DNA from 3 places in the Rhizobium sp. BT03 genome. Region 1 is predicted to be linked to each of the others. Evidence: riboswitches for the same ligand, from Rfam matches in the RefSeq annotation. Region 1 holds a riboswitch; each other region holds the start of a gene.
What was found. Region 1 has a riboswitch for cobalamin ahead of QMO80_RS21400 (ABC transporter substrate-binding protein). Riboswitches for the same ligand answer to the same signal wherever they lie in the genome.
Positions count from the first base shown of each region.

Region 2: it holds a riboswitch for cobalamin, as region 1 does, so the genes downstream of both, nrdH (glutaredoxin-like protein NrdH) here and QMO80_RS21400 (ABC transporter substrate-binding protein) in region 1, are expected to answer to the same signal.
Region 3: it holds a riboswitch for cobalamin, as region 1 does, so the genes downstream of both, cobU (bifunctional adenosylcobinamide kinase/adenosylcobinamide-phosphate guanylyltransferase) here and QMO80_RS21400 (ABC transporter substrate-binding protein) in region 1, are expected to answer to the same signal.

Region 1 is NZ_CP125640.1:4,407,102-4,417,206, forward strand. It holds gene QMO80_RS21390 (DsrE family protein) at 63-431, shown strand; gene blh (bifunctional sulfur transferase/dioxygenase Blh) at 602-1,882, shown strand; cobalamin riboswitch at 2,362-2,618, shown strand; gene QMO80_RS21400 (ABC transporter substrate-binding protein) at 2,792-3,808, shown strand; gene QMO80_RS21405 (iron ABC transporter permease) at 3,805-4,845, shown strand; gene QMO80_RS21410 (ABC transporter ATP-binding protein) at 4,842-5,606, shown strand; gene QMO80_RS21415 (hypothetical protein) at 5,719-6,282, shown strand; gene QMO80_RS21420 (MYG1 family protein) at 6,669-7,592, shown strand; gene QMO80_RS21425 (cytochrome c family protein) at 7,771-8,160, shown strand; gene QMO80_RS21430 (cytochrome c oxidase subunit II) at 8,361-9,179, shown strand; gene ctaD (cytochrome c oxidase subunit I) at 9,261-10,105, shown strand, end outside.
Region 2 is NZ_CP125640.1:3,195,590-3,205,694, forward strand. It holds gene msrB (peptide-methionine (R)-S-oxide reductase MsrB) at 1-144, shown strand, start outside; gene QMO80_RS15685 (TIGR03862 family flavoprotein) at 190-1,398, opposite strand; gene QMO80_RS15690 (helix-turn-helix domain-containing protein) at 1,471-1,893, opposite strand; gene QMO80_RS15695 (heavy metal translocating P-type ATPase) at 1,965-4,202, shown strand; cobalamin riboswitch at 4,621-4,848, shown strand; gene nrdH (glutaredoxin-like protein NrdH) at 5,109-5,330, shown strand; gene nrdI (class Ib ribonucleoside-diphosphate reductase assembly flavoprotein NrdI) at 5,344-5,760, shown strand; gene nrdE (class 1b ribonucleoside-diphosphate reductase subunit alpha) at 5,739-7,943, shown strand; gene nrdF (class 1b ribonucleoside-diphosphate reductase subunit beta) at 8,143-9,117, shown strand; gene QMO80_RS15720 (adenylate/guanylate cyclase domain-containing protein) at 9,222-10,105, shown strand, end outside.
Region 3 is NZ_CP125640.1:44,108-54,212, reverse strand. It holds gene cobN (cobaltochelatase subunit CobN) at 1-1,419, opposite strand, end outside; gene cobW (cobalamin biosynthesis protein CobW) at 1,424-2,473, opposite strand; gene cobU (bifunctional adenosylcobinamide kinase/adenosylcobinamide-phosphate guanylyltransferase) at 2,478-3,002, opposite strand; cobalamin riboswitch at 3,301-3,698, opposite strand; gene QMO80_RS00270 (chloride channel protein) at 3,925-5,715, shown strand; partial or broken gene QMO80_RS00265 (adenylate/guanylate cyclase domain-containing protein) at 5,720-6,948, opposite strand; gene QMO80_RS00260 (SDR family oxidoreductase) at 7,074-7,844, opposite strand; gene QMO80_RS00255 (hypothetical protein) at 7,998-8,567, shown strand; gene QMO80_RS00250 (cobyric acid synthase) at 8,625-10,100, opposite strand.

The DNA of each region.
Region 1 (10,105 bases):
GCCAAATACGCGCCCCGCGCATCCTCCTATGGTGAACAGGTCACTGCAACAGGGAGAATACTATGCAAACGCCAAGCGACAAACTGGTCGTGCTCGTCACCAAGGGCATCGAATCCGAACTGTCCTCCGTCGCCTTTACCATTGCCAATGGCGGCATCACCGCCGGACTGAAGGTCTCGGTGTTCCTCACCAGCACCGGGATCGACCTTGTGCGCAAGGGCGGCCAGCGGATGACGCATGTGCCGCCGCTCGATCCGCTGTCGAGCCTGATCGAGAATTTCCAGCAGCGCGGCGGCACGATCTGGGCCTGCCCGCCCTGCGTCACCTCGCGCGGTTATACGCAGGAAGACATGCTCGACGGCGTCGTCATCGTCGGCGCCAGCGCCATGCATGCGGAGATCAAACAGGGCGCGGCGACACTGTCGTTTTGACTGGCTATGCCGGGCCGGGCGAGGATCTGGCGTGTTTTGGCGTCTGCATTTTCTGGCCCGCGGCAGGCGCGACGGAGTGCCAAGCGACTATTCTTGCGCTCGGCAATATACTTGTGAGATTGTATCGATATACATGCGATACTGCCGATGCAGGCGGCGCGGGGGCTTCGATGACATCCGTGAGGGTCAATGAGCTGATATCGGTGGCGGGGCAGCCCGATGCCGCCGGTTTTGCCGCTTTTGCAGCAGACGGCTTTACCGCCGTCATCAATGACCGGCCGGATGGCGAGGAGCCGGGGCAGCCCGGCAATGCGGCGGAAAAGGCGTCCGCTGCCGCCGCGGGGCTCGCCTACAGCTTCGTGCCCGTGAAAGGGGCCGAGATCACCGAGGCCGATATCCGCGCCTTCCAGATGGCGATGACGCAGGCGAAGGGGCCGGTCGTCGCTCACTGCAAGAGCGGCACGCGGGCGCTGACGCTCTATGCGCTGGGAGAGGTGCTCGACGGGCGCATGCAGCCCGGGGAAGTCGAGGCCTTTGGTCAAAACCTCGGCTTCGATCTTGCCGGCGCGCGCCGCTGGCTGGAAAAACGGGCGGGGCAGGCGGCTGGTGTGACGGCCTTCTTCGAGCCCCGCACCTGCAGTGTGCAATATGTCGTTGCCGACTCGGTGACGAAACGCTGCGCCATCATCGACCCGGTGCTCGATTTCGACGAGATGTCGGGTGCGACGGGGACGGCCAATGCCGACGCCATCCTCGCTCATATCGACAGCGAGGGGCTGACGGTCGCGTGGATCCTCGACACGCATCCGCATGCCGATCATTTCTCCGCCGCGCACTACCTCAAAGGAAAGACCGGCGCGCCGACCGCGATCGGCGCCCATGTCACCGACGTGCAGGTGCTCTGGAAGGAAATCTACAACTGGCAGGCACTCGAAACCGACGGCTCGCAATGGGATCGGCTGTTTGCCGATGGCGACACCTTCGAGATCGGCGAGCTTAAAGCCCGCGTGATGTTCTCGCCCGGCCATACCCTTGCCTCGGTGACCTATGTCATTGGCGACGCAGCCTTCGTGCACGATACCGTGTTCACGCCGGATTCCGGCACGGCGCGCACGGATTTTCCCGGCGGCAGCGCCAGCGACCTCTGGCACTCGATCCAGGCCATCCTGTCGCTGCCCGAGGAGACCCGGCTCTTTTCCGGCCACGACTATCAGCCTGGCGGCCGTCACCCGCGCTGGGAAAGCACGGTAGCCGCCCAGAAAAGCGGTAATCCGCATATATCAGGCATTGACGAGGCCGGCTTCGTGGCGCTCCGCAAGGCGCGCGACCGTACGCTGCCGAAACCGAAGCTGATGCTGCACGCGCTGCAGGTGAATATTCGGGGAGGCAGATTGCCCGAGCCGGAGGGAAATGGGCGGCGATATCTGAAGATCCCGCTGGATGCCTTGTAGGAACGCAGGGAGCAGCGTTGCGGCGCGTGCTTCGAGGCTTCGCCGTACGGGCTGCGCACCTCAGCATGAGGGAGGTCGGAGGGTGCCGCACCCACGACAGCGGGAACGGGAGGATCTTCTGTCGACGCTCAAAAGAGCCTCATCTTGAGGTGCGGAAGCCGAAGGCTGAAGCCTCGAAAGACGAGGCGGGTGCTCCATTCGCAGAGCAGGATGCGTTTTTAGCAAGGAGCACCGTTGCGGCGTGCTTCGAGGCTTCGCCCTCTCGGGCTGCGCACCTCAGCATGAGGGAGGTTGGCGGATGCCGCGCCTACGACAGCGGGAATGGGAGGATGCTGCGCCGACGCTTAAGAGAGCCTCATCCTGAGGGGATGAAGGATGCCGGCATTATACCGGCCAACAGCGCTCCGACGATCCGTCTCCATTTTTCGCCCACCCAAACCTAATCCTCCGCAATAGTTGTTGACGTCGCCCGGGCCGGCGACGTAACTGAGGGCGATGGTTCCCTGAAGATGACTCCAAGGGGATTAATAGGGAACACGGTGAGGACGACCCAGTAGGGACCGAGACCGTGGCTGCCCCCGCAACTGTAAGCGGATTGTCGATCATCTCAGCTGTGGCCAGCGACCGGCCATCTCTGAAGGGCTTATGGCCTCGCCACTGCGATATAGCGCGGGAAGGCGGATGAGACGACGGATATCCGCAAGCCAGGAGACCTGCCGTCAATCACGATCCAATCAACCGGGCGGGGATGCCCGGACAAGGAACAGACATGATTGACTTTCTGAACCTTCGCCGAATTCCGGCATGCATCCGTCTCGATTGGGCCTCCTGCGGTTAGCGCACGTCTCAGCGTGCCCTCGGCCGCCTGTGCGGCATAACCGTGCTTTTTCCCTTCAATCGAGGTTTTTCATGCGCCAGATTTTCGCCACCATGACATGTGCCTTCGGGCTGATCGGCTTTGCGGCACCGAGCCTTGCCGCCACCCAATATCCTTTGACCATCACCAATTGCCGTGAGCAGGTGACGTTCCAGAAGGCGCCGTCGAAGATCGTTTCGATCGGCCAGGGCATGACCGAAATTCTCTTCTCGCTCGGCGTTGCCGACAAAATCACAGGCACGGCCGTTTGGGTGGGTCCCGTGCTGCCGCAATATGCCGAGGCCAACAGCAAGATAAAGCGTCTCGCCGACAACGATCCGAGCTTCGAATCCGTCGTCGGGCAAGAGCCCGACCTTGTGGCGGCCGAGTTCGAATGGCATGTCGGCGCGCAGGGCTCCGTCGGCAAGCGGGAGCAGTTCGAGGATCTCGGCATCAACACCTATCTTTCGCCGGCCGATTGTTTCGCCAAGGTCAATACCGATGGCGGCGACGGCGTGCGCAAGGAGCTGTTCACGATGGAGCTGATCTATCGTGAAATCGCCGAACTCTCTGAAATTTTCGACGTGAAGGAGCGCGGCGATACGCTGATCGCTGAATTGAAGAAGCGCGAGGCCGATGCGGTGGCTTCGATATCGGGCGCAGCGGGCAAGAACCTGCCCGTCGTCTTCTGGTTCTCCAGCAAGGAGGTCAATGGCGACGCCTTCATTGCCGGCAAGAACGGCGCGCCGGCTTATATCCTGAAGGCGATCGGCGCCAGGAATGTCGTTACCACCGAGGAGGAATGGCCGCTGGTCGGCTGGGAAACCATTTCCGAGGCGAACCCCGCCGTCATCGTTCTCGCCACCATGGACCGGCGCCGCTACGCCGCCGACGATCCCGAGGTGAAGATCGATTTCCTTAGGAAGGATCCCGTCACCAAGGAGCTGGACGCGGTGAAGAACGGGCGTTTCGTGATGATGGACGCGCAATCGATGAACCCGACGATCCGCACCATCGACGGCATCGAGACGCTGGCGAAGGGCATCAAGTCCTTCGGCCTGACCCAGTGACGGCAGCATCGGCCAGAGAGCCGGGATGGTGGGCGCTTGCCGCGCTCACCATTGCCGCCTTCCTTCTTCTCGGGCTGATGATCAGCCTTGCCGTTTCGATCGGTGAGATCGCCATTCCGCTGGCGACCACGGCGGAGGCGGTGTCGAACCGGCTGTTCGGCACGGATTTCGAGCTCAGCCGCATCCATCAGGGCATCGTCTGGGATTATCGCCTCAGCCGGGCGCTGGTCGCGGCGAGCGCCGGCGCCTCGCTGTCGCTTTCCGGCGCCATCCTGCAGGCGCTGCTGCGCAATCCGCTGGCCGAACCCTATGTGCTCGGCATTTCGGCCGGGGCTTCGACCGGGGCGGTCTCGGTGATGATCCTCGGCTTCGGCTATGGCGTTCTCGGGCTTTCGGGCGGTGCCTTTCTCGGCGCGGTCGTCGCTTTCCTGCTGGTCGGCTTCCTCGCCACGGGGGCGGGCGGAACGGGCGAGCGCATCATTCTCTGCGGCGTGGCCGGTTCGCAGCTCTTCAATGCGCTCACCTCCTATATCGTCACGACCTCGGCCAATGCCGAGCAGGCGCGGGGCGTGCTGTTCTGGCTGCTGGGTTCGCTCAGCGGCGTGCGCTGGCCGGATGTCTATCTCTCGGTGCCGATCGCGCTTGCCGGTTTCCTCGTCTGCATGGCCCATGTCCGGGCGCTCGACGCCTTCGCCTTCGGCACGGATGCGGCCGCCTCGCTGGGCATTGCTGTCCGCCGCGTCCAGATCCTGCTCTTTGCCCTGACGGCGGCGATGACGGCGAGCGTCGTCAGCATGGTGGGTTCGATCGGCTTCGTCGGTCTCGTCATCCCGCATGCCGCCCGCTTCCTCGTCGGGCCGGGGCATCGGCGGCTGCTGCCGGCAACGGCGCTCGGCGGCGCGATCTACATGGTCGGCGCCGATATCGTCTCGCGCATCATCATCCCGCAGCAGGTGCTGCCGATCGGCGTCGTCACCGCGCTCTTCGGCGCGCCGGCCTTCGCGGTCATCCTTTATCGTGTGCGGAGGAGCGCATGAGCATTTCCATCGACGCGGTGAGTTTTGCCGCCGGCGACACGGTCATCGTCAACGGCGTCAGCCTGACGGTCGAAAAGGGCAAGGTGCTCGGCCTGCTCGGGCCGAACGGCTCCGGCAAATCGAGCCTGCTCAGGCTGATCTGCCGGCTGCGCAAGGTCCGCAGCGGTGTCATCCGGCTGGGCGAAGACGATATCGCTTCGCTGTCGCGCGCAGCCCTTGCGCGGCGCATCGCCTTCGTCGAGCAGCAGTCGACGACCGAGACGCAGCTGACGGTGCGCGACGTGGTGCGGCTCGGCCGCACGCCCCATCGCGGGCTGCTCTCGCCCTGGGGCGCTGAGGACGATGCCGCGGTCGACGAGGCCTTGTTGCGGGTCGCCATGGGGGAGCGGGCGGGCCAGCTCTGGCAGACGCTGTCGGGCGGTGAGCGCCAGCGTGTCCATATTGCGCGCTCGCTGGCGCAGGCGCCGGGTGAGCTGCTGCTCGACGAGCCGACCAATCATCTCGATATCCAGCACCAGCTCGACATCCTCCGGCTGATCTCCAAGCTCGGCATCACCTGCATCGTGGCGCTGCACGACCTTAACCTGGCGGCAATGTTCTGCGACAGCCTGGCGGTGCTTCAGAAGGGCGAGGTCGTCGCCTCGGGCGCGCCGGAGGATGTGCTGACGGAGGATATGATCGGCCGGGTTTTCGGCGTTCGCGCCCATGTCCAGAAATCGGCCGTGCATGGACGGCATCATATCCAATACGTCCTGGATTGAGGAACGGCCGGGACGTTCGATCTCAACACGGAGATGTGGCCTGACTGGCCTTTTTCCCGGGCTGGCGTATGATTTCCGAGGGCGCTTGCGCCCGGTCGAACGGAGTTTCGAGATGCTCGAACGAAATCAGTTTCCCCTGCGCCCCGTCGTCCCCGGCTTCGCCGTCGCCTGGGTCGCCATCATTTCAGGCGCGAGCGTCGCTCTCAGCCTGATTTTTGCCTGCGTCACGCCCTTCGTGGCCTTGGCGGCGGTATCGGCGGTCATTCTTCCCCGGCAGATGGCGGTGACGGCGGTTCTGCTGGCCTGGCTCGCCAACCAGATGGTCGGATATCTCGTGCTCGGCTATCCCCAGACTTGGGACAGCTATGCCTGGGGTCTGGCGATCGGTATTGCCGCATTCTCCTCCCTGGCGGCAGCGCTCGGCGTGCTTCGCCTCGCGGCCGGCCTGACCGTCACCGCGGCCGGCGCCTTCCTGGCCGGCTTCGTTGCCTATGAAGGCGTGATCTTTGCAGCAACGGCGGTTCTCCCGTCAGGCGAGGGCGCATTTTCGGCGTCGGTCGTGGCGAATGTCCTGTTGATCAATTCTCTGGCCGCGATCGGCCTGGTCTGCCTTCACGCCGGCGCGGCGGCCGGCCGTGCGCTCGTTGCAAGACAGCCGGGACCGGCGCTGCCTTAGGCTGCGCAGTTCCGGACGACCTGCGCGAGTACGAGACCCAAGCAAAGGCGTCGCTGAAGCCTCGAAGGCCCAAGAGAGCCTCATCCTGAGGCGCCCCGAAGGGGCCTCGAAGGGTGAGGCGGGTGCGCCGGTGCAAGGAGGAGCGCCGCAGCGTGTCCTTCGAGGTTTCGCCCTGCGGGCTACGCGCCTCAGGATGAGGGACGTTGGGGGGTGCCGCGCCCTGGCGCCGAGGGTTTGCTGCTATTCCAGTGCCGCCCATCCCTGCCGTTGCCAATACGCCAAAGTCCAAGAGCCTCGTCCCATGGAGGCTTGTCGTCATATCTGCCAACGGCTATCTGGTGCTGACCCAGGCGGACCCTCCGCGAACGACAAGGCGCATAACTCCCATGATCCCCGACTTCCTCGTCACCCATTCCGGTGGCTTCCATGCCGACGAATTGCTGTCGAGCGTTATCCTGACCCGGCTTTTCCCGCAGGCGCGCATCGTCCGCAGCCGGGCGCCTGAATGGATCACGCCGGGCCAAGACCGGATCATCTACGATGTCGGCGGCGCCTATGACCCTGCTCGCGGCATATTCGATCACCACCAGCGCGGCGCGCCGATGCGCGACGATGGCCAGCCCTACAGCTCGTTCGGCTTGATCTGGAAGCATTACGGCCGCGATTATCTCGCGGCCTCCGGCCTTCCTGAAATCCATGTCGAGGCTGTGCATGGCTCTTTCGATGCCGGCTTCGTGCTGCCGATCGATCTGACCGACAACGGCACGCTCAGCCCCTCCGGGCCGTTGGCGGGCTTGACGCTGCCGGTGCTGCTGGAGACCCTGAAACCGGTTTTCGACGAAACGGAACCCGGGGCCGACGATCGCGCCTTCCACGCAGCACTTGCCGTTGCCCGCAGTTTCGTCGAGGCGAGGATCGCCCAGAGTGTCGCAAAATTGCGGGCCGAGGCGATGGTGCACCGGGCAATCGAGGCTGCGGGGCAGGGGCGTGTTCTGGAGTTGCCGCGGGGAATGCCCTTCCGTCCCGCCATCGTCAAGGCGGGCGCCGATCACCTGCTGTTCGTCGTCCACCCGCGCGAAAAGGATTGGTGCGTGACCGGCATCCGCCGCGCCGAGGAAGGCTTCGAGCTCAGGGCCGATCTGCCGGCAGCCTGGGCCGGTCTTGCCAATGGAGAGCTGGAGACAGTTTGCGGCATAGAGGGCGCAAGCTTCTGCCACAACGGCCGTTTCATCGCCGCCGCCAGGACCCGCGAGGCTGCACTTGCCATGGCGGAGTTGGCGGTTAAGGAGGCGCTTTCGACCGGCGTGTAGTGGCGCTATCCGCGTCGGGTCCGCCCGATATCAAATGCGTTCAGTTGAGCCCAACCGTGGAAGCGATTGACTTGCATCCGCGAAGGACTAAGCTTTGGGCCACAACAACCACCACCCACACGCGAGAGATAGTGGACGGTGTGAGTGGCTGGCGACCTTGAGGAGGATGAGGTTTGCCATGGATTATCGTGTCGTTCTGCTGATTGCTGCAGTTGTGACTGCCCTTTTCCCCACGAACGCCGGTGCGCAGGAGGGCGACGCGACGGCTGGCGCCACCGTTTTCAAGAAATGCGCGACCTGTCATGTCGTCGAGTCCGATACCAATAAGGTCGGTCCGTCGCTGAACAAGCTGTTCGGCAGAAAAGCCGGAACGCATCCCGATTTCGCCTATTCGGCCGGAATGAAGGCGGCCGGCGAAGGCGGTCTCGTCTGGGACGAGACGGTGCTGCGCGACTATCTCCATAATCCGAAAGCGAAGGTGAAGGGCACGAAGATGGCCTTCGTCGGCGTGAAGGACGATAAGGAGATCACCGATCTCATCGCCTATCTCAAACAATATTCCCAATGACTGGCAATATTCGCAGTGACGGGCAGTATTCGCAGTGGCGGATATTCCCAGTAATGGCAATACTCCGAATGACGGGGTCGCGGCCGGCGGCGCATGCCTAAATCGCCGTAATTGCCGATATTTTCTATCTGTGCGATAATAAACACGGACTTTTTGCGGAATGCGGTTTCACGGGTCAACCTGCTCGAGGAGGAGCGGAAATGGCTGTCGTGCTGATCCTCGTCCTGATTGTCGTCGGCTCCGTGCTGTTCCATGTGCTGAGCCCTTGGTGGTGGACGCCGATCGCGTCCAACTGGACCTATATCGACACTACCCTCGTCATCACCTTCTGGATCACCGGCATCGTCTTCGTGGCGGTCGTTTCGTTCATGGCTTACTGCGTCTACCGCTTCCGGCACAGACCCGGAAACCGGGCGCATTACGAGCCCGAAAACCGCCGGCTGGAATTGCTGCTCGGAGGGGGAACGGCGCTCGGCGTTGCGGCGATGCTGGCGCCCGGCCTGATCGTGTGGAACCAGTTCATCACGGTCCCTGCCGATGCCGCATCGGTCGAGGTCGTCAGCCAGCAGTGGCTGTGGAGCTTCCGCCTGCCGGGCGCCGACGGAAAGCTCGGCCGTGCCGAGACGCGCGACGTCAGCCCCGAGAACCCGCTCGGCCTCGACAAGAACGACGCAAGCGGCCTTGACGACGTCATCATCGAGGGTGGCGAGCTGCATCTGCCGGTGGGCAAGCCGGTGCATATATTGCTGCGCTCCGTCGATGTGCTCCACGATTTCTACGTGCCGGAATTCCGCGCCAAGATGGACATGATCCCCGGCATGATCACCTATTTCTGGTTCACGCCGACGCGGACAGGGACCTTCGAGATCCTGTGCGCCGAACTCTGCGGCGTCGGCCATCCGCAAATGCGCGGCACCGTCGTCGTCGATAACGACGCGGACTACCAGACCTGGCTCGGGCAGCAGCAGACATTCACCCAGCTGACGGCGTCATCGGGAGAGCTGCCGCCGGCAAACTGACGCAGCGAAGCGGTCGCAGGCCGGTTCAGGGAACCGAGGGAAGACGGCCGGAGGCCGCATCGGGGAAAGGGAAGAGAGATCATGGTCGAGATTCCATCCGGCAACATCCCCTCCGCCGAAGTCGAGGATGTCGAGCTTTATCATCCGCACAGCTGGTGGACGAAATATGTGTTCAGCCAGGACGCCAAGATCATTGCCGTGCAATATTCGGTGACGGCGATCGCGATCGGCCTGGTGGCGCTGGTGCTTTCCTGGCTGATGCGGATTCAGCTCGCCTTTCCGGGCTATTTCGCCTTCATCGATGCCGATCACTATTACCAGTTCATCACCATGCACGGCATGATCATGGTGATCTATCTGCTGACCGCGCTCTTCCTCGGCGGCTTCGGCAATTACCTCATCCCGCTGATGGTCGGCGCCCGCGACATGGTATTTCCCTACGCCAACATGCTGAGCTACTGGATCTACCTGCTTGCGGTGCTGATCCTCGCCGCCGGCTTTTTCGCCCCGGGCGGACCGACGGGGGCCGGCTGGACGCTTTATCCACCGCAATCGGTTCTCTCCGGCACCCCAGGCGGCAAGGACTGGGGCATCCTGCTGATGCTTTCGTCGCTGATCGTCTTCATCATCGGCTTCACCATGGGCGGCCTGAACTATGTGGTGACGGTGCTGCAGGGGCGGGCGCGGGGGATGACGCTGATGCGGATGCCGCTTACCGTCTGGGGCATCTTCACCGCGACCGTGATGGCGCTCTTGGCCTTTCCGGCCCTCTTCGTCGCCTGCGTGATGATGATGTTCGACCGCCTGCTCGGCACCAGTTTCTTCATGCCCGCCATCGTCGAAATGGGCGAGCAGCTGAAACATGGCGGCGGCAGCCCGATCCTGTTCCAGCACCTGTTCTGGTTCTTCGGGCATCCCGAGGTTTA
Region 2 (10,105 bases), 1.2 Mb from region 1:
AGTTTCGGGATGGCGCGCACGGCGGTCCATTGTAGCCGCTGTGGCGGCCATCTCGGACATGTCTTCGATGATGGCCCGAAGCCAACTGGACTTCGCTACTGCATGAATGGTCTTGTCATGACGTTTCGTGCAGCCTCGGCCTGATCGAAGGAAGTTCTTGTTCGCTGTCCAGCCTGCGAGCGCCGGCGCTTATCCGCGCAGCCAGGCTTCTATGCCGCGCGCGGCGGCGCGGCCGGTCGCAAGGCAGGCGGTGAGGAGATAACCGCCGGTCGGCGCCTCCCAGTCGAGCATTTCGCCGGCGACAAAGGTGCCCGGCAGCGCCTTTAGCATGAAGCCGTCGTCGATACTGCTCCAGCGGATGCCGCCGGCCGAGGAGATGGCCTCGCCGATCGGCCTCGTTTCGAGAACCGGCACCGGCAGGGCCTTGATCATGCCGGCGAGACGTCCGGGATCGGCTCGGTCGCGCTCGGGTGCGAATTCCCGCAGCAAGGCCGCCTTGACGCCGTCGAGGCCGGCGCCCTTGCGCAGGCGGTTCGAGAAGCTCGATTTGGCGTCCTGCCGTGTAAGGTCGCGGGTCAGCCGTTCGACCGTGCGGCCAGGGGCGAGGTCGAGCGTCAGGGCAGCGCTGCCCTGGCTCCGCAGCCGGTCGCGGAGGCTCGCCGCATGAGCGTAGACCAGGCTGCCCTCTATGCCGCTTGCGGTGATGACGAATTCGCCGGGAAAGGTTCCGGCTTCGGAGGTGGCGGTGACCGATTTCACCGGCTCGCCGGCGAAGCGTTCGCGGAAGCTCTCGCTCCAGCCGACGACGAAGCCGCAATTGGCGGGCCGGAAGGCGTCGATCTCGACACCTTTCTCGGCCAGCCAGGGCAGCCAGCGGGCATCGGAGCCGAGGCGTGGCCAGCTTGCGCCGCCGAGCGCCAGCAGCGCCGCGTCACAATGGACGAGTCTGCGTCCTTCGGGCGTTTCGAAAACAAAGCCCTCGTCAGCAAAACCGATCCAGCGGTGGCGGGTGCGCAGCGTGACGCCCTGCGCCTCCAGCCGTCTGAGCCAGGCGCGCAGCAAGGGCGAGGCTTTCATCACATCAGGGAAGACCCTTCCGGACGAGCCGATGAAGGTTTCTGTTCCCAGCCCTGCGGCCCAATGCCTGATATCGTCAGGCGTAAAGGCATCGAGCGATGGGCGTAGACGGGCGGAGGCCGGGCCGAAGCGCGTGACGAAACTGACATAGTCCTCGGAATGGGTGATGTTGAGCCCCGACTTGCCGGCCAGCAGAAACTTGCGGGCGAAGGTCGGCATGGCGTCGTAGACCGTCACCAGACGGCCGGAGAGCGAAAGCAGTTCGGCAGCCGCAAGGCCCGCCGGGCCGCCGCCGATGATCGCAACCCGCTTCTGGTTCATGGATGTCTTCGCCCGATTCTTTCTGATGCAGTTTTGGCGTGAGGGCGGATCACCTGCAAGGGCGCTGGCTGATCAATGGTGCGAATGTGTGCATTGACCGTGGTCGGCGAGAACCTCGATGACACGGCATTGGTCGACGCGGCCGTGGCCGCAGCCTTCCACCATGGTTTCCAGCTCCGCCTTCAAAGCCATCAGGCTGCGGATGCGCTGTTCGACCTCGACGAGGCGCGCCTTGGCGATGGCATCGGCCGAGGCGCAGGATTGATGCGGATCGTCCTGCAGGGTGAGCAGCGTGCGGATCGCCTCGATCTCGAAGCCGAGTTCGCGGGTATGGCGGATGAAGGTGAGGCGACTGATATCGGCAGGTTCGAAGGAGCGCTGGTTGCTCTCGCTGCGGCTCGGCGCTGCGAGCAGGCCGATGCTCTCGTAGTAACGCACCGTCGGCACCTTGACCCCGCTCCGGCGGGCGGCTTCGCCGATCGTGATCTTTTTCATGATTTTCCTCTTGCACCTCTAGTCGCTAGAGGATGTAGGAGGGGTGCTTCTGTTTGACAAGGAAGCGGATCATGGCTGAGACGAACGAGACACGATACCGGGTCGGCGGCATGGATTGCGCCGCCTGCGCGAGCAAGATCGACGCGGCGGTCAGGCGCGTGGCTGGAGTCGCCGATGTTTCCGTCTCGGTAATGGCGGGCACGATGACCGTCCGGCATGACGGCAGCAGCGACCTCAAGGCGATCGAGAAGAGGGTGACGGGGCTCGGTTATTCGGTCTCGCCCTTTGCCGGAAGCGCGGCGCCGGCGCAGGACCACGGCGCGCACGATCATCGCCACCACGACCATGGCGATCACGATCATGATGGCCATGATCATGCCGGCCATGACCATGATCATGGCGAGAAGGAAATCGAAGGCCTGCATGGGCACGATCATGGGCCGATGACCGGTCCCTGGTGGCAGAGCAGGAAGGGCCGGCTGACCATCCTCTCGGGTGCGGCGCTGATTGCCGCCTATGCCGTGGGCCATCTCATACCCGCGATCGGGTCCTATGCCTTCATCGTCGCCATGCTCATCGGTCTTGTGCCGATCGCGCGGCGCGCCGTCATGGCGGCGTTCTCAGGCACGCCGTTTTCGATCGAAATGCTGATGGCGATCGCCGCCGTCGGCGCCGTCATCATCAATGCGGGGGAGGAGGCGGCCACCGTCGTGTTCCTGTTCCTCGTCGGCGAGCTGCTGGAGGGTGTCGCGGCCGGCAAGGCGCGCGAAAGCATCCAGTCGCTGACGTCGCTGGTGCCGAAGAGCGCGCTGCTCGAAGATAATGGTCAGATGCGGGAGGTGCCGGCGGAAAGCCTCGCCGTCGGCGCCATCATCATGGTGCGTCCGGGCGACCGCATCTCGGCTGATGGCATCATCGTCTCGGGCGAGAGCGCGATCGACGAGGCGCCGGTGACGGGCGAGAGCACGCCGGTGCGCAAGGGCGTCGATGCCGTCGTCTTTGCCGGAACGGTGAATGGCGATGCGGTGCTCAGGGTTCGCGTCACCGCGGCCGCTGCCGACAATACCATCGCCCGCGTCGTCAAGCTGGTGGAAGAGGCACAGGAATCGAAGGCGCCGACGGAACGCTTCATCGACCGCTTTTCGCGCTATTACACGCCCGGCGTGGTGGTGGTCGCCGCACTCGTCGCGGTCGTTCCGCCGCTCTTCCTTGCCGGCGCGTGGGACGAATGGATCTACAAGGGCCTTGCCATCCTGCTGATCGGCTGCCCCTGCGCGCTCGTCATCTCGACGCCGGCGGCGATCGCCGCCTCGCTGTCCGCAGGCGCGCGGCGCGGGCTGCTGATGAAGGGCGGCGCGGTGCTGGAAAGCCTCGGCAAGGTGACGATGGTCGCCTTCGACAAGACGGGCACGCTGACGGAAGGCAAGCCTCAAGTGACCGATATCGTTGCCTTCGGATTGAGTGAGGCGCAGATCTTGTCGCGCGCGGCAGTGCTGGAGCAAGGCTCCAGCCACCCCTTGGCGCTGGCGATCCTCAAACGCGCCAAGGCTGACGGCGTCCCCATGCCGCCGGCTTTCGAACTGAAAGCGCTGCCGGGCAAGGGTGTCAGCGGCAAAGTCGGCGGCGAGACTCTCGATTTGCTGTCGTCGTCCGCTGCCCGCGAACGCGGGGCCCTCGACGGCGACAAGGATGCACGCATCACTGTTCTGAATGACGAGGGCAAGAGCGTGTCGGTGCTGCTCGTCAATGGCGCGGCAGCCGGCCTGATCGCCATGCGCGACGAGCCGCGCGAGGATGCCGAAGCCGGGCTCTCGGCGCTTAAATCGGCCGGTATCAAGGCGATGATGCTGACGGGCGACAACAAGCGGACGGCGGCAGCCGTTGCCGGCATGCTCGGCATCGACTGGCGCGGCGAGATGATGCCCGAGGACAAACAGCGGGTTGTCGGCGAATTGAAGCGCCAGGGCTTCGTCGTCGCCAAGGTCGGCGACGGCATCAACGACGCTCCGGCGCTGGCCGCCGCCGACATCGGCATCGCCATGGGCGGCGGCACCGATGTGGCGCTGGAGACGGCCGATGCCGCCGTGCTGCACGGGCGCGTCGGCGACGTGGCGCGGATGATCGCGCTGTCGCAGCGGACGACGCGCAATATCCTGGAGAATATCACCATCGCGCTCGGGCTGAAGGCGGTGTTCCTGGTCACGACCATCGCCGGCATCACCGGGCTCTGGCCGGCGATTCTGGCCGATACCGGCGCCACGGTGCTGGTGACGATCAATGCCCTCCGGCTGCTTCGCGTAAAGGGATGAATGTTTTTCCGGTGGCGGCGTGAAGACTGCTGCCGGTTCGGGCCTGATCGAGAATTGAAAATAGCGGAGCCGATCCTCAGTCAGGCGGGCTCTCGGTTTGCCGACAAAGTCTCCTCCGTCATGCTCGGCCTTGTGCCGAGCATCTAACCACGGCAATTTCCTGACAGGAAAACGTTTATTTTCAAATACTTAATTGACCGTGTGTAGATCCTCGGCACAAGGCCGAGGATGACGTCACGGGTTTTGCCGTGGTTTGTCAGCAGCCTGAGCCGACCAGGCTGGCCTACTCATCACGGCCTTCTCCGCAGTTCGTTTTGTTTAAGCCTTTATTATCCATGTTTTCACAGGAACGCAGCGATTTCAAACCTGTCGTAACGCAAGGCGAAAACCATCCGTTGACATGATTTTTGATTGGCATACTATATATAGTGTTCAAGGTTCCTTCGATTCGTGAGGATCGCGGGCTAAGACGGGAATACGGTGCGTTCCACCATGAGGGCGGGACAAGGCCGGAGCTGCCCCCGCAACTGTAAGCGGCGAGCAACTGTCCGATTTCAGGTCACTGAGGCATGATGCCTTGGGAAGGCTGGGGGCAGGGTGCTTCGACCCGCAAGCCAGGAGACCTGCCTTGAACGAGATGTCCACGGGCGGGGTGTCCGGAAGGTCGCGTGCATGAAGCGGAATGATCCGCGCCTGCTGCGCTGCCCCGAACGTCCGCATGAGCACTTCGGGGTTGAAGTCATGTCGAGAATATCCAGGCCGCCGCCCGCGCAAATCCCGAGAGGGACCATATCGGGCGTTTAAGACGCCAACTTTGCCAGATCATTATCAAACGTTGCCCCGGACGCCGCAAAGCGCCCGATCCCAGTTCTGCGTCCTGAATTCATTGAGATCACGAGGAAGATGATGAGCGTTACCGTCTACAGCAAACCCGCCTGCGTCCAATGCACCGCCACCTATCGCGCCCTCGACCGCCTGGGCGTCGATTATGACATCGTCGATATCTCCGAAGATGCCGAGGCGCTCGATCGTGTGCGCGGCATGGGCTACATGCAGGTTCCCGTCGTCGTTGCCGGCGAGCAGCATTGGGCGGGGTTCCGCCCCGATATGATCAGCGCGCTCTCCTGACCGAGGAAAGGCGATGGGGCTGATCGTTTATTATTCCAGCCGATCCGAGAATACCCATCGCTTCGTCGCCAGGCTCGGACTGCGCGCGGCGCGTATTCCGGCGGGCGGTGCGGATGCGTTCCATATCCGCGAACCTTTCGTGCTCGTCGTGCCGACCTATAGCGGCGACGGCGGCCCAGGGATCGTAAAGGGCGCCGTTCCCAAGCAGGTGATCCGTTTCTTGAACGATGCGGAGAACCGAGGACACATTCGCGGCGTGATTGCCGCGGGCAACAGCAATTTCGGCGAGACATACGGGCTCGCCGGCGACGTGATCTCGCAGAAATGCCGGGTGCCTTACCTCTACAGGTTCGAGCTCATGGGCACGGAGGAGGATGTCGCCAACGTCAAACACGGAATGGAACGATTTTGGACACGGGAACACCTCTGACGCGGGATGCGGGCGCAAAACCGCATAACACTTTTGCTCATCCCGCCGGCGAACGCCCTTTGAAAGCGGCGGAAACGCTCGACTATCACGCGCTGAACGCCATGCTGAACCTCTATGACGATGAGGGCAGGATCCAGCTCGACAAGGACCGGATGGCGGCGAAGCAGTATTTTCTGCAGCATGTGAACCAGAACACGGTGTTCTTTCACAATCTCCGCGAAAAGCTCGATTATCTCGTCACCGAGGGCTATTACGAGCAGGAGGTTCTCGACCAATATTCCTTCAATTTCGTGCGCGACCTGTTCGACCAGGCCTATGCCAGGAAATTCCGGTTCCCGACTTTCCTCGGCGCCTTCAAATATTACACCAGCTATACGCTGAAGACCTTCGACGGAAAGCGCTATCTCGAGCGCTACGAGGATCGAATCTGCATGGTGGCGCTGACCTTGGCGCGCGGCGACGAGGCCCTTGCCCGCGACATGGTCGACGAGATTATTTCCGGCCGTTTTCAGCCGGCGACGCCGACTTTCCTCAACGCCGGCAAGAAACAGCGCGGCGAACTCGTCTCCTGCTTCCTGCTGCGGGTCGAGGACAATATGGAATCGATCGGCCGCTCGATCAATTCTGCGCTGCAGCTGTCGAAGCGCGGCGGCGGCGTGGCGCTGTCGCTGACGAACATCCGTGAGGCCGGCGCGCCGATCAAGCAGATCGAGAACCAGTCATCGGGCATCATCCCGGTCATGAAGCTGCTCGAAGACAGCTTCTCCTATGCCAACCAGCTCGGGGCCCGCCAAGGTGCGGGTGCTGTCTATCTCAACGCCCATCACCCCGACATCATGCGTTTCCTCGATACCAAGCGCGAAAATGCCGACGAGAAGATCCGTATCAAGACGCTGTCGCTGGGCGTCGTCGTGCCCGACATTACCTTCGAACTCGCGAGGAACAATGAGGACATGTATCTGTTCTCGCCCTATGACGTGGAGCGGGTCTACGGCGTGCCCTTCACCGAAATTTCGGTGACGGAAAAATATCGGGAGATGGTGGCGGACGCGCGCATCTCGAAGAAGAAGATCAAGGCGCGTGAATTCTTCCAGGTGCTCGCCGAGATCCAGTTCGAGAGCGGTTATCCCTACATCATGTTCGAGGACACGGTGAACCGGGCAAACCCGGTTGCGGGTCGCATCTCCATGAGCAATCTCTGCTCGGAGATTTTGCAGGTCAGCGAGGCGAGCGAATACAACGACGACCTCTCCTACAAGCATCTCGGCAAGGATATTTCCTGCAATCTCGGCTCGCTGAATATCGCCGCGGCCATGGATTCCGCCGATTTCGGCAAGACGATCGAGACCTCGATCCGGGCGCTGACGGCGGTCTCCGACATGAGCCATATCGCCTCGGTGCCCTCGATCGAGAAAGGCAATGACGAAAGCCATGCGATCGGCCTCGGCCAGATGAACCTGCACGGCTATCTCGCCCGCGAACACATCTTCTACGGCTCTAGGGAAGGCGTCGATTTCACCAACATCTATTTCTATACGGTGACTTATCACGCGATCCGCGCCTCGAACCTTCTGGCGGTCGAACGCGGCACGAGCTTCAAGGGGTTCGAGAACTCCAAATATGCCTCCGGCGAATATTTCGACAAATATACCGAGCAGGAATGGAAGCCGGCGACGGAGAAGGTGCAGGCGCTGTTCGACGATGCCGGCATCCCTGTTCCGACACAGGAGGATTGGGCGGCGTTGAAGACGGCTGTCATGACCTCCGGCCTGTATAACCAGAACCTGCAGGCTGTACCGCCGACGGGCTCGATCTCCTACATCAACCACTCGACTTCCTCGATCCATCCGATCGTCTCGAAAATCGAAATCCGCAAGGAAGGCAAGATCGGCCGCGTCTATTATCCGGCGCCGTTCATGACCAACGACAATCTCGATTATTATCAGGACGCCTACGAGATCGGGCCGGAGAAGATCATCGATACCTATGCGGCGGCGACCCAGCATGTCGACCAGGGCCTGTCGCTGACCCTGTTCTTCCGTGACACGGCGACGACGCGCGACATCAACAAGGCGCAGATCTACGCCTGGAGGAAGGGTATCAAGACGATCTACTACATCCGGCTTCGCCAGATGGCGCTTTCCGGCACCGAGGTGCAGGGGTGTGTGTCTTGTACGCTTTGAGTTGATTTCGCTCCGGACTGCAAGATGCCCCTCACCCTAACCCTCTCCCCGTAAAAACGGGGAGAGGGGACGTGCCCTGCGAGAGGTTGTGGGGAACGGAGAGCTTGCGGCTTGCTCCCTTCGCCCCGCAAGCGGGGAGAAGGTGCCGGCAAGCGGATGAGGGGCAAACCCAGGCAAATTCCTCAAGAGGGACCACCCAATGAACATGCAATTAAAACCCGTTTCCCGCGTGCGCGCCATCAACTGGAACCGCATCGAGGACGATAAGGATCTCGAAGTCTGGAACCGGCTGACCGGCAATTTCTGGCTGCCGGAGAAAGTGCCGCTGTCCAACGACATTCCTTCCTGGGCGACGCTGACGCCGGCCGAGCAGCAGTTGACCATCCGCGTCTTCACCGGGCTGACGCTGCTCGACACGATCCAGAACGGCGTCGGCTCCATCAGGCTGATGGAGGATGCGGTGACGCCGCATGAGGAGGCGGTGCTTTCCAACATCTCCTTCATGGAGGCGGTGCATGCGCGCTCCTATTCGTCGATCTTCTCGACGCTGTGCCTCACGCCCGATGTCGACGATGCCTATCGCTGGTCTGAAGAAAACGAGTTCCTGCAGCGGAAATCGGCGCTGATCATGGAGCAGTATGCCTCCGGCGATCCCTTGAAGAAGAAGGTCGCGAGCGTCTTCCTGGAAAGCTTCCTGTTCTATTCCGGCTTCTATCTGCCGATGTACTGGTCGAGCCGGGCCAAGCTGACCAACACGGCCGACATGATCCGCCTGATCATCCGCGACGAGGCGGTGCATGGTTATTATATCGGCTACAAGTTCCAGCGCGGGCTGGAGCGGCTTTCCGAGGAGAGGCGGCAGGAGATCAAGGATTTCGCCTTCGATCTGCTGCTCGAACTCTACGACAACGAGGCCAGATATACCGAGGCGCTCTATGACGGCGTCGGCCTGACCGAGGACGTCAAGAAATTCCTGCATTACAACGCCAACAAGGCGCTGATGAACCTCGGCTACGAGGCGCTTTTCCCGGCCGAGGCCTGCAAGGTCAATCCGGCGATCCTGTCTGCGCTTTCGCCGAATGCCGACGAGAACCACGACTTCTTCTCCGGCTCCGGCTCGTCCTATGTCATCGGCAAGGCCGTGGCGACCGAGGACGAGGATTGGGATTTCTGAGGTTTAATCGATGCCTCCCCTTATCATTTGCTCTCCCATCGACCACATTCAGCGGGAAATTGAGTTCGGCACTTGCCAGTGAAGTGACGTAGCGGGAGTTTTAGATGTCGTCTTTTTTGAACAAGGTCGGGACCTCGGTCGAGGCGGACGAAGGCGTCTGGCCGATTCGCCGGAGACGGATTCTCGACTGGCTGGTGAATGAGACGCGGGGCGAGCGTTTCATCGACAACATCCTGGTGGACATGTGTGAGAAGCTGCTTGCGGCCGGCGTGCCGGTGGCGCGGGCGACGCTGCATTTCAGGGTGAACCACCCGCAATGGATCGGTGCCCGCATCCTCTGGAAGGAAGGGCTCACCGAGGCGAAGATCGACACATTCGCCTATGGCGTCGAAAACACGCCGGAGTTCCTGACCAGTCCGGTCAACGCGATCCATCAGGGTGCGGAGGAGGTGCGCAGGCAGCTGGAAGGCGCAGCCGACGGCGATCTGGATTCATTCTATCAGGACCTGCGTGACGACGGCTTGACCGAGTATATCGCCTGGCCGCTCGAACACACCTTCGGCAAACGGCATGTGGCGACATTTTCCACCAGCCGGCCGGGCGGTTTTACGAGCGAACATGTCGATTTCCTGCGCGATCTCCTGCCGGCGCTGACCCTCGTCAGCGAAATCCGGCTGAAGAACATCATGGCGCGCACGCTGCTGCAGACCTATGTCGGGCCGCATGCGAGCGAGCAGATCCTGTCGGGTGTGACGACGCGCGGCAGCGGCGCCACCGTCGGTGCGGCGATCATGATCTGCGACCTGCGCGACTTTACGGCGATCTCCGATCTCTGGCCGCGCGACGATGTCATTCATCTGCTCAACGATTATTTCGACGCCATGTCGGACCCGATCGAACGGTATGGCGGCGAAATCCTGAAGTTTATGGGCGACGGATTGCTGGCGATCTTCCCGCTGAGCAAGGAAACGGCCTGCGCCGATCTGCT
Region 3 (10,105 bases), 140 kb from region 1:
ACCGAGCCGGCCGTCGCGGTTCGGATAGTTCGCCATGATAAGAGCGATGCGCCGGTCGCGTGCCAGGGTGCCGCGCAGCCGTGCCCAATTGGCGGCGAGTTCCGCCGTATAGCGCACCCGGCCGGCATCTGGTTCGCTGGCGACGATGTTGGTCTCGACAGCCGCATCGTAACGCGCTGCCGTCTTGAAGGAGACCGCCCGCGCCAGCACCCGGCCGTCGACTTCGGGCAGCGCCACGTTCATGCCGAGATCCCGCGCCGAGAGGCCTTGCGAGGAGACAGCCCATGCCTCCCGCGACGAGGCGGACAGGATGGCCTGCAGCACCACCGCCCCGTTCGCCTCCAGCACCGTCGGCTGCCGGTCGGCGCCCGGTGCGGAGACGGCAAAGCCGGTCGTGTTGATCACGACATCGGGTTTCAGCGCTGAAAACACGCTTTCGAGAATGCCGGTCGAGACGGGATCCTTGAGGCTATAGGCAAAGACCGGCAGCGGCCGGAGACCCTGCGCCTGCAAGGCGTCGATCAGCGCCTCGATCGGCTTGGTCTCGCCGCTCTGCACGAGGGCGCGGTAGAAGCTGATCGCGATTGTCGGGGGTTCAAATCGCTCCTCCGCTACCATACCCCCCTCTGTCCTGCCGGACATCTCCCCCACAAGGGGGGAGATCGGGGATGAGAGGCCTCGCGCCATCTCTTCAGCCGAAAGTGCGGCATCCTTATGCGTTGCTTTGGTTCGAAGCCCAAGCGACTTGCCGATCTCCCCCCCTGTGGGGGAGATGTCCGGCAGGACAGAGGGGGGTATCCCACGCTCGACGGACGAAGGTCGCGTAACATGCGAACCGACAACCCGCCGCCACTCTTCGACCCCGATCAGACCCCGCCCCGGCCACCAGATGCCGGCTTTCATCAAGGGCACGGCCGGCGCCGGCTTCTCCGCACCGGATAGCATTGCCGCAGCATAATCGAGAAAGGCGCGCGTATTGGCATCGCCGCCCTCGATCAGATAGGCCCAGAGCCCATCGAGATCGTCGGCTGCGATGTTCGAGAAGGGCGCCAGCCCTGCATCCGGCCTGGCATCACCCGGCAGCACCGCAATCAGCATGCCATTGCGGGCCGCACAAGCATGCAGCGCCTCCAGCGCATAGCGGAAATAGCTGGCGCCGCCGAGCGCACGGACGATGATGAGCCTGGCGTGCCGCGCCGTGCGTTCGACATAGGTATCGATCGACATCGGATGCTTGAGGCTCATCAGGCTGGCGAGCCGCAGCGAATGCGGTCCACCACGCGCTTGATGGGCGGCCGCGATCGCCGCAAGCTCGCTGTCGGCCGCCGACAGGAACAGGATATCGCCCGGCGTCTGCCCGAGGTCGATCGCCTCATCGCCGTCGCTGATCGTTCCCTGTTGGGCCAGAAGCAGATGCATGGGGTTACGCCAGCGCCTCGATCGCCGCCCTCACCGCGCCCTGATCCATCTCATGAAGGCCGATGACGACCAGACGCGTGGCGCGCTTTTCACCAGGCGTCCAGGCGCGGTCGAAATAGTGGTCGATGCGGCTGCCGACGGCCTGAAGCTGCAGGCGCATCGGCTTGCCCGAAACGTCGACGAAGCCCTTGAGGCGCAGCACGTCATGGGCTGATATGATCGCCTTCAGCTTTTCAACGAAGCCGGCAATATCGGCGACCGCTCCGAGGTCCACGACGAAGCTGTCGAATTCGTCGTGATCGTGCGCCACACCGTCCTCATGCTCAAGCTCGTGGTGCGACTTGCGGTTGGCGATATCGTCCTCCGTGCCGATTCCGAGACCGAGCAGGATGCCGGCCGGCACCTCGCCATTCCTCGCCTCGATCATCGCAGGCTTGCGCACTGTGCGAGAGGCGACCTCGTCGCGCACCCTGATAAGACCAGCCCCATCGATCAGGTCGGTCTTATTGAGCACGATCAGATCGGCGCAGGTCAGCTGATCCTCGAACAGCTCTTCGATCGGGCTCTCGTGATCGAGCGATTCATCCTCACTGCGCGCCGCCTCGACAGCATCGTGATCGTCGGCGAAACGGCCGGCGGCAACTGCGGCGCTGTCGACTACGGTGACGACACCGTCGACGGTCACCTGAGTGCGAATGTCAGGCCAGTTGAAAGCCGCGACCAGCGGCTGCGGCAAAGCAAGGCCCGAGGTTTCGATGACGATATGGTCGGGGCGCTGGTCGCGCTCCAGCAGCTTCGTCATCGTCGGAATGAAGTCGTCGGCGACCGTGCAGCAGATGCAGCCATTGGTCAGCTCGATGATGTCGTCCTCAGTGCAATTCTCCGCGCCGCAGCCCTTCAGCACATCGCCGTCGACGCCGAGATCGCCGAATTCGTTGATGATGAGCGCGATCTTCTTGCCGCCCGCGTTTGTGAGCAGGTTGCGGATCATCGTCGTCTTGCCGGCGCCGAGGAAGCCGGTGATGACGGTTGCGGGAATCTTCTGCTGGTTCATGGATTTAACCCTTCATTTTCAGCGGCAGGCCTGCCGCGATGAAATAGACTTCGGCGGCCTTCGCCGCGATCATCTGGTGGAGACGGCCGGCATGATCGCGAAAATCCCGCGCCATGCGATTGTCGGGCACGATGCCGAGGCCGACCTCGTTGGAAACGAAAACGAGCCGCGCCTTCGCGTCAGGCAGGAAATCAGCGAGCGCCGTAAACTCCGCGGTCATATCCCGCTCCTCCATCATCAGATTGGTGACCCAGAGCGTCAGGCAGTCGATCAGCACCACACGGCCCTCGCCGTCGATGGCGGCGAGCTTGCCGACAAGATCGAGCGGCTCCTCATGCGTGGTCCAGGACGGACCGCGATCGGCCCGGTGCTGGGCGATGCGCGCCTGCATTTCCTCGTCCCACGCCCGGCCGGTCGCGAGGTAGTGACGATCGAGGCCGGTCGGCACGACAAGAGATTCGGCAAAGCGGGATTTGCCGGAGCGTGCGCCGCCGAGGATAAAGGTGGTGTTGGTGGAAGCGATCGTCATACGCAAGCGCTCCCGCTAGAGAGGGCGCGGCGGTGCCACATCCCTCTTCTCCCCCGCGGGGAGAAGGTGCCGGCAGGCGGTTGAGGGGGTGAGCGGCGAAGCCGCGAATGCACTGAGCACAAGCGAAGGGCAAAATGACGGAGGCGCCGTGCGGCCCCCGCATCCGACCCTTCGGGCCACCTTCTCCCCGCGAGGGAGAAGGGGAAATCCATACGCACAGCACCAAGCCGCGCCGAATTCATTCGTTCAGCCAAAACAACCTCCGTGCTGGCAGTGGGTCTCTTGCCCAGGGTTGGGCTTCTCGCCCGGCACGAATGGCAGGTCTCCTGGCTCGCGGTTGTCGGCCGCGATCGGGGCGGACCGGAATCCGGTCGCCCATGATCGTGCCAGCGGATCTGCCTCGCCTTCCCGGCTGCATCGGTGAAGAGGTGGACGATTCGTAGAAATAGAGGCGTCCGACCCCGGTTGATCACCATGCATGTCCAGTGGCTTTTCCGGCATGTCGCCCGTCCCGCCCGCCTGCACCATTGCAGACTGTCGGCCGGAAGAGCTGGATGCCGGATGGAAGACCCTGACCGCTCTACAGTCGCGGGGTCGGCTGTGATGAAGGCGCCCGGTGTGGGTCCGCCCCGTCACATTCCCTTTTCATCCGGAAAGGCGTAACACCGATCCGGAACCATCCGTTATTCCAAAGATGGTTAGGCAAGCTCAGGGGTGAAGTCAACCGGCCGATATGGCCGGGAATGGCCAGCCAGGCGACGCAACGCTCGCAAGACGACTTACTCTACCTAAAACATCGTCATTTATCAGATACTTACGTCATAAATATTTGATCGTCGCGCCAGCTTTTCGCCGCAATTACATCGCAAGCGGTCTGCGCCATCGCCCTTGACCGGGCCTCTTCCTGCCTAGTTGTCTTGCCATGCTTATGAAATTGGATCGGCGCCGGTTCCGGGCGCTGCGAGTTTTCTTCGATCCGGGGCGGCTGCGGGCGCTGACGCGACGCAGCGAAGTCGGCCTGTCGCTGGCGGGCGCCGTCGTCGGCATCACCTCCGGGCTTGCCGTCACCGGCATGAGCTTCGTCTCCAATGAACTGCATCAGCTGGTCTTCGGCATACCAGACAGCGAAAGGCTGAGCTCGTCTGTGATCGACGACAAGCTGCTGCTGCTGACCGCCCCCGTCATCGGCGGCATCTTGCTCGGTCTGCTTCTCTTCGTGTTGGCCAAACGCCGCAAGAAGCCGATGGTCGACCCGATCGAGGCCAATGCGCTGCATGGCGGCCGCCTGTCCTTGACCGACAGCATCATCGTCGCCGTGCAGAACCTGATCTCCAACGGCTTCGGCGCCTCCGTCGGCCTGGAGGCCGGCTATACCCAGCTTGCCGCCGGCCTCGCCTCGAAATTCGGCCTGAAGCTGCAGCTTCGCCGCTCGGATCTGCGTATCCTCGTCGGCTGCGGCGCAGCCGGCGCCATCGCCGCCGCCTTCAACGCGCCGCTGACCGGCGCCTTCTATGCCTTCGAGCTGATCATCGGCACCTATACGATCGTGTCGCTGACCCCCGTGGTCGTCTCGGCCCTCGTTTCCACCCTGATCGCAAGGCTGCTCACCGACGGCGATTTCACCATCGATATCGGCAGCTTCGGCGCTGTCATGCCGGCCGATTATATCCCGGCAATACTGCTCGGCGTCTTCTGCGCCGGCGTCGGCATCCTGATCATGCAGGGCGTCTCCTTCGTCGAGGAACTCGCGCGCAAGAGCTCGATCGCCCCGCCCTTCCGCCCCGCACTCGGCGGCATCATTGTCGGGCTGCTGGCGATGATCTCGCCGCAGGTGCTTTCGGCCGGCCACGGCGCGCTGCATCTCAACCTTTCCCGCGACGTGGCCATCCCGGCGCTGATCGGCCTCTTTCTGTTGAAATCCTTGGCTTCCGCGATCTCGATCGGCTCCGGCTTCAGGGGCGGCCTGTTCTTCGCGTCGCTGTTCATGGGCGCCCTGCTCGGCAAGCTCTTCGCCTATTGCGGCCCCTATTTTGCCGATGCGACGCTAACGCCCGTCATCTATGCCGTCGTCGGCATGAGTTCGCTTGCCGTCGCCGTCATCGGCGGGCCGCTGACGATGACGTTCCTGGCGCTCGAAATCACCGGCGATTTCCCGATCACCGCGCTGGTGCTCGCCGCCGTCATCACCTCTTCGCTCGTCGTGCGCTCGACCTTCGGCTACTCCTTCGCCACATGGCGCTTCCATCTGCGCGGCGAAAGCATCCGCAGCGCCCATGACGTCGGCTGGATCCGCAACCTGACGGTGGACAAGCTGATGCGCGCCGACGTCAAGACGGCCAAGGCGGGCATCTCGCTGGAGGAATTCAAGCAGGCCTTCCCGATCGGCTCGACCCAGCGTGTCATCCTCGTCGAGGAGAGCGACAAATATGCCGGCCTCGTGCTGGTGCCGGAGATCTACGCCAACCCGACCGACGCCCAAGACGAGGGCAAGACGCTTGCCGATTTCATCCACTACCGCAATGATTTCCTGCAGCCGCAGATGAATGCCAGGCAGGCGGCGGCGATCTTCGACAAGAGTGAAAGCGAAGCACTGGCCGTCGTAAACAACCTGATCGAACGCAAGGTGATCGGCCAGCTCAGCGAAAGTTATACGCTGCGCCGCTACAGCGAAGAACTCGACCGCCGCCGCCGTGAGGTCTCGGGCGAGATCTGAACCGCTAGGAACGAGGTTCGGCGGGCTTGAAAACGTTGACCGCCTTAGAAACACCGCGCAATTCGAAGGATCCCAGACATTCGCTCTCAACCGCGCAGGTGACGGCGAAACTCTCCGACATCAGGAGATGGTGCCCGAGCGTGCCGCAGAGCTTCTCGAGCCGCGAGGCTTCGTTGACGGCGCTGCCGATCACCGTGAAGTCAAGCCTGCCGCGCGCGCCGATGTTTCCATAGAACACCTCGCCGAGATGCAGCACGACATCGACGCCGATATCCGGGCCTCGATTCTCCGTCCGCTGATGATTCAAGGCCTTGTTCGCTTCCAGAATATTCCGTGCGGAAACCAGCGCGGACATGCATGACTTTTGCGGGTCCTCGGCGTCTGTCGGAAAGATCGCCAGCACGCTGTCGCCCATGAATTTGAGAATCTCGCCGGAACTTTCCTCGACATGCCGGCCGATCAGCTCGAAATGTTCGTTCAGAAATCCGGCGATCTCACCGGGCTGGTAAACCTCGGTCAGCGCCGTGAAGTTTCTGAGGTCGGCAAGCAGGATCGCAGCATTGATGGCGCCTCCCGTTCCCCTCTGGATATCGCCCGCAAGAATGCGTGCACTCGTCTTGGCGCCAGTGTAGACGGCAAGGATATCCGCAGCGGTTTTCGAAGCCGCGATGCGGTAGCAAGCCAGCCCCAGCGCCGGGAAAAACCTGGCGACGGTCGCCAATTGATCATCGGAGAACCCACCCGGTCTGTCGCTGGTGAGCGACAGGCTGACACCGCGTAACGCAGCCTCCTTCGGGAACTCCAGCAGGCTGACCAGGTGATCCGTGCCGCCGCCAAGCGCGAATTCCGCAAGCTGCGGATAGTCGTCGACACCCTCACCTTTGGCAATGTTCCAGCGCCCTGACGTCTCGTCGCGGCCGAGCAGATAGTAGATCGGCGTCTTCTCAAAGTTCAGCACTGCCGCAGTTCCATATTCGGCGTTCTCGATGGTGGTGGCACCGCCGCGCACGAAATTGGCGGAAACGCCGCCGTACATGGGATGAATGGACGGCATCGCAATGCTGCCCCGCCAGATCGGAAAGCCATCGGCGATCAGCCGATCGCACAGCTCCCCAATGAGGTCGCCAATATGCTCGGCCTTGATTCCTTGTTCGATAAGCCACTGAATATGGTCGCTAATTTTCGAATCTCCACATGAGCCAGCGCAATCTTATGACGGCAAATCGGGCAAATGGGCGGCGGTGCCGAACCGGGCTGCCGCCCTATCAATTGATAGTCGCGCCAAGCCGATATTTCCAGCCGTGATCAACGGCAAGTCTTTTTATCCGAAGCCAACACAACGCCGGCGGGTATCATCCTCACATCCTGACCGTCATGCCGCCGTCGACGGTCAACACATGGCCGTTGACGAAGGCGGCGGCGCCGCTTGCAAGAAACAGCGCCGCGCCGGCGATCTCGTCCGGGCGTCCCCAGCGCTGGACGGGAATGCGCTGGCGCACGAAGGGCATCAATTCCTCGTTCGCGGCCATCGCGGCGTTCGTCTCGGTGGCGAACCAGCCGGGCGCAATCGCGTTGCTGGTGATGCCGTACGGGCCGAATTCGACCGCCATACCGCGCATCAGGCCGGTCAGGCCCTGCTTGGCTGCCGGATAGACGCAGTCACCGGGCATGACGACATGGCCGCTGATCGAGGTCACCGCGATCAGGCGGCCGTGATTGCGCCGCTTCATCAGCACGGCGGCGTCCCGCGAAAGCATCATCGCCGCGGCCAGATCGGTGCGCAGCAGCTCGATGATTGCGTCATCGTCGAATTCGGCCAACGGCCGTCTGTCGCGGGCGCCGACATTGTTGATCAGAATATCGAGGCGGCCGTGGCTGTGGTCGATATCGGCCATCACAGCACGCTGCGCTTCGCGGTCGGCGATATCGAAGGCGGCCGCCTCCGCCGTGCCGCCCGCGGCACGAATGATGTTTACCGCATCTTCCAGCGTCGCCGCCGTACGCCCAGTCACGATGACATGGGCGCCGGCCTCCGCAAGGGCGCGCGCCATCTCGAAGCCCAGACCACGGCCACCGCCGGTCACCAGCGCCACCTGACCTGCCAGTGAAAATCTATCCAGTACGCTCATGGTTTTCGTCGCTCTCAAAGGGCCCGTCGCGACAATTAATGGACTCAGTCAACTAATTTGACAATAGCACACCGACGGTTGATGTTACACGGGAAGCTGAGATCTGTTGACTTGCGGTATGTGAAACGGTTCCGAAATCACAGAGGGTGGAGAATGAAATCTGGATTGCTCATCACTGCTCTATCCGCGCTGCTTGCAACGGCTGTGAACGCCGCGGAGAACGAGGCCCTGCCACCTTACTTCGCGACACTTATAGCGGGAAAGGGAGGCGAGATCGAAGCATGCTACACGGCAATCCTGGCACGTGATGGGCTGGACTCCCCTGCTTGTAGTTCTACGCGATGGCTGATCTTGTTCACACAAAAGAAGGCGAAAGTTGCCGCTCGCGACTACCAAGACAAAACAGATTTCAAAGAGATTGTAAGCAAGCTCACCCAAGCAAGAAACGGAACACGGGTGCATGTTCAATCCCCTCCCCAAACGCAGCAGGTGATCGACAACATTCGGACCGTTGTTGGCGTAGCTCGATCCGAGCTCAAGGATGATCGAGTATCGCACTGCTTAGCAGATATCAGATATAAAAATGATCCATCAAGCTTATACTGTGATTATGCGCTTGCAGTTATCAATCTTACTCTTTCCGCACTCACCGAGACACCCCCCATAAAGATGCAGAGAGAGGATTTGGCCGCGGTTCTGGAACAAGCGCTTCCGACGAGATAATTTTTCGATCAGGTTATGTGCGTTCGCTAAGCCGTCGAATTCTCACGGCAAGCGCTACTAGCACGACGCTGGAAAGGGGCAGCCGAGCAACCCGGCAAGCCAGCGCGCATCGAGATGCTTCTCCAGGTCGCTCGCGACCTCATCCAGCGCCCGCTCGACGCTCTCGCGGTAATTCTTCTGCTCGCCCGAGAGCCCAAAGCTTTGCAGCAGCCGGGCGCGATAGGCGTCGCTGCCGAAGAGCCCGTGCAGATAGGTGCCTATGATCCGGCCGTCGGCCGAAAGCGCCCCGTCGGGCGCGCCATCGATAATCGCCGAAGGTCTATCGCAATCCGGGCCGCGGGTGATGCCGAGATGGATCTGATAACCGGCAAGCGGCACATCATATTCGGTCGAGCGGGCATGGCTGTTGCGCACAGTTTTTTCAGGCGCCATCTCGGTCTCGACGTCGAGAAGCGCAAGCCCCGGCGTCTCGCGCGTCCCACCCTCGATACCGAGCGGGTCGTGCACCGTGCGGCCGAGCATCTGGTAACCGCCGCAAATGCCGATCACCCGGCCGCCGCGCCTGATATGTGCTTGGAGATCGCGGTCCCAGCCTTCAGCCCTGAAATCGGCGAGATCCGATATCGTCGATTTCGAGCCGGGAAGGACGACGAGGCTCGCATCGGCAGGCAGCCGCTCGCCGGATCTGACGAAGACCAGCTCGACATCCGGCTCGCTCCGCAGCGGGTCGAGATCGTCGAAATTGGCGATGCGCGGCAGCACCGGCACGGCGACCTTCAGCGCGCCCGTCCCGCCCTTCGCCAACCGTTCGAGCACGACCGAATCTTCGGCCGGTAGGCGCGCGGCAGCCGGAAGCCAGGGCACAACGCCGAAACACGGCCAGCCGGTAAAGCCTTCGATGGCGCGGATACCGTCGTCAAACAGCGAAATGTCGCCGCGGAACTTGTTGATGATATAGCCCGCAATCATCGCCCGGTCGGCATCGTCGAGGATCGCATGCGTGCCGACCAGCGAGGCGATGACGCCGCCGCGGTCGATATCGCCGACGAGCACGACAGGCACGCCGGCCCGCGTCGCAAAACCCATATTGGCGATATCGCCGGCCCTGAGATTGATCTCGGCCGGCGAACCCGCACCCTCAACGATAACGAGGTCGGCATCGGCGGCCACTTTTTCGAAACTCTCGAGCACGGCGCCGAGCAGTTGCGGTTTCAGCCGTTGATAGTCGCGCCCCTTCGCCTGCCCGAACACCCTGCCCTGCACGATGATTTGGCTGCCGTTTTCCGATTGCGGCTTGAGCAGCACCGGGTTCATGTGCACCGAGGACGGCGTGCGGGCGGCCAGCGACTGCAGCCACTGCGCCCGGCCGATCTCGCCGCCGTCATCGGCGACCGCCGCATTGTTCGACATGTTCTGCGGCTTGAACGGCCGGACTGTCAGCCCGCGATTGGCCGCCAGCCGGCAGAGCCCCGCGACCAGCACCGTCTTACCGACATCCGAGCCGGTTCCCTGCAGCATGATTGCTCTTGCCATGGCGG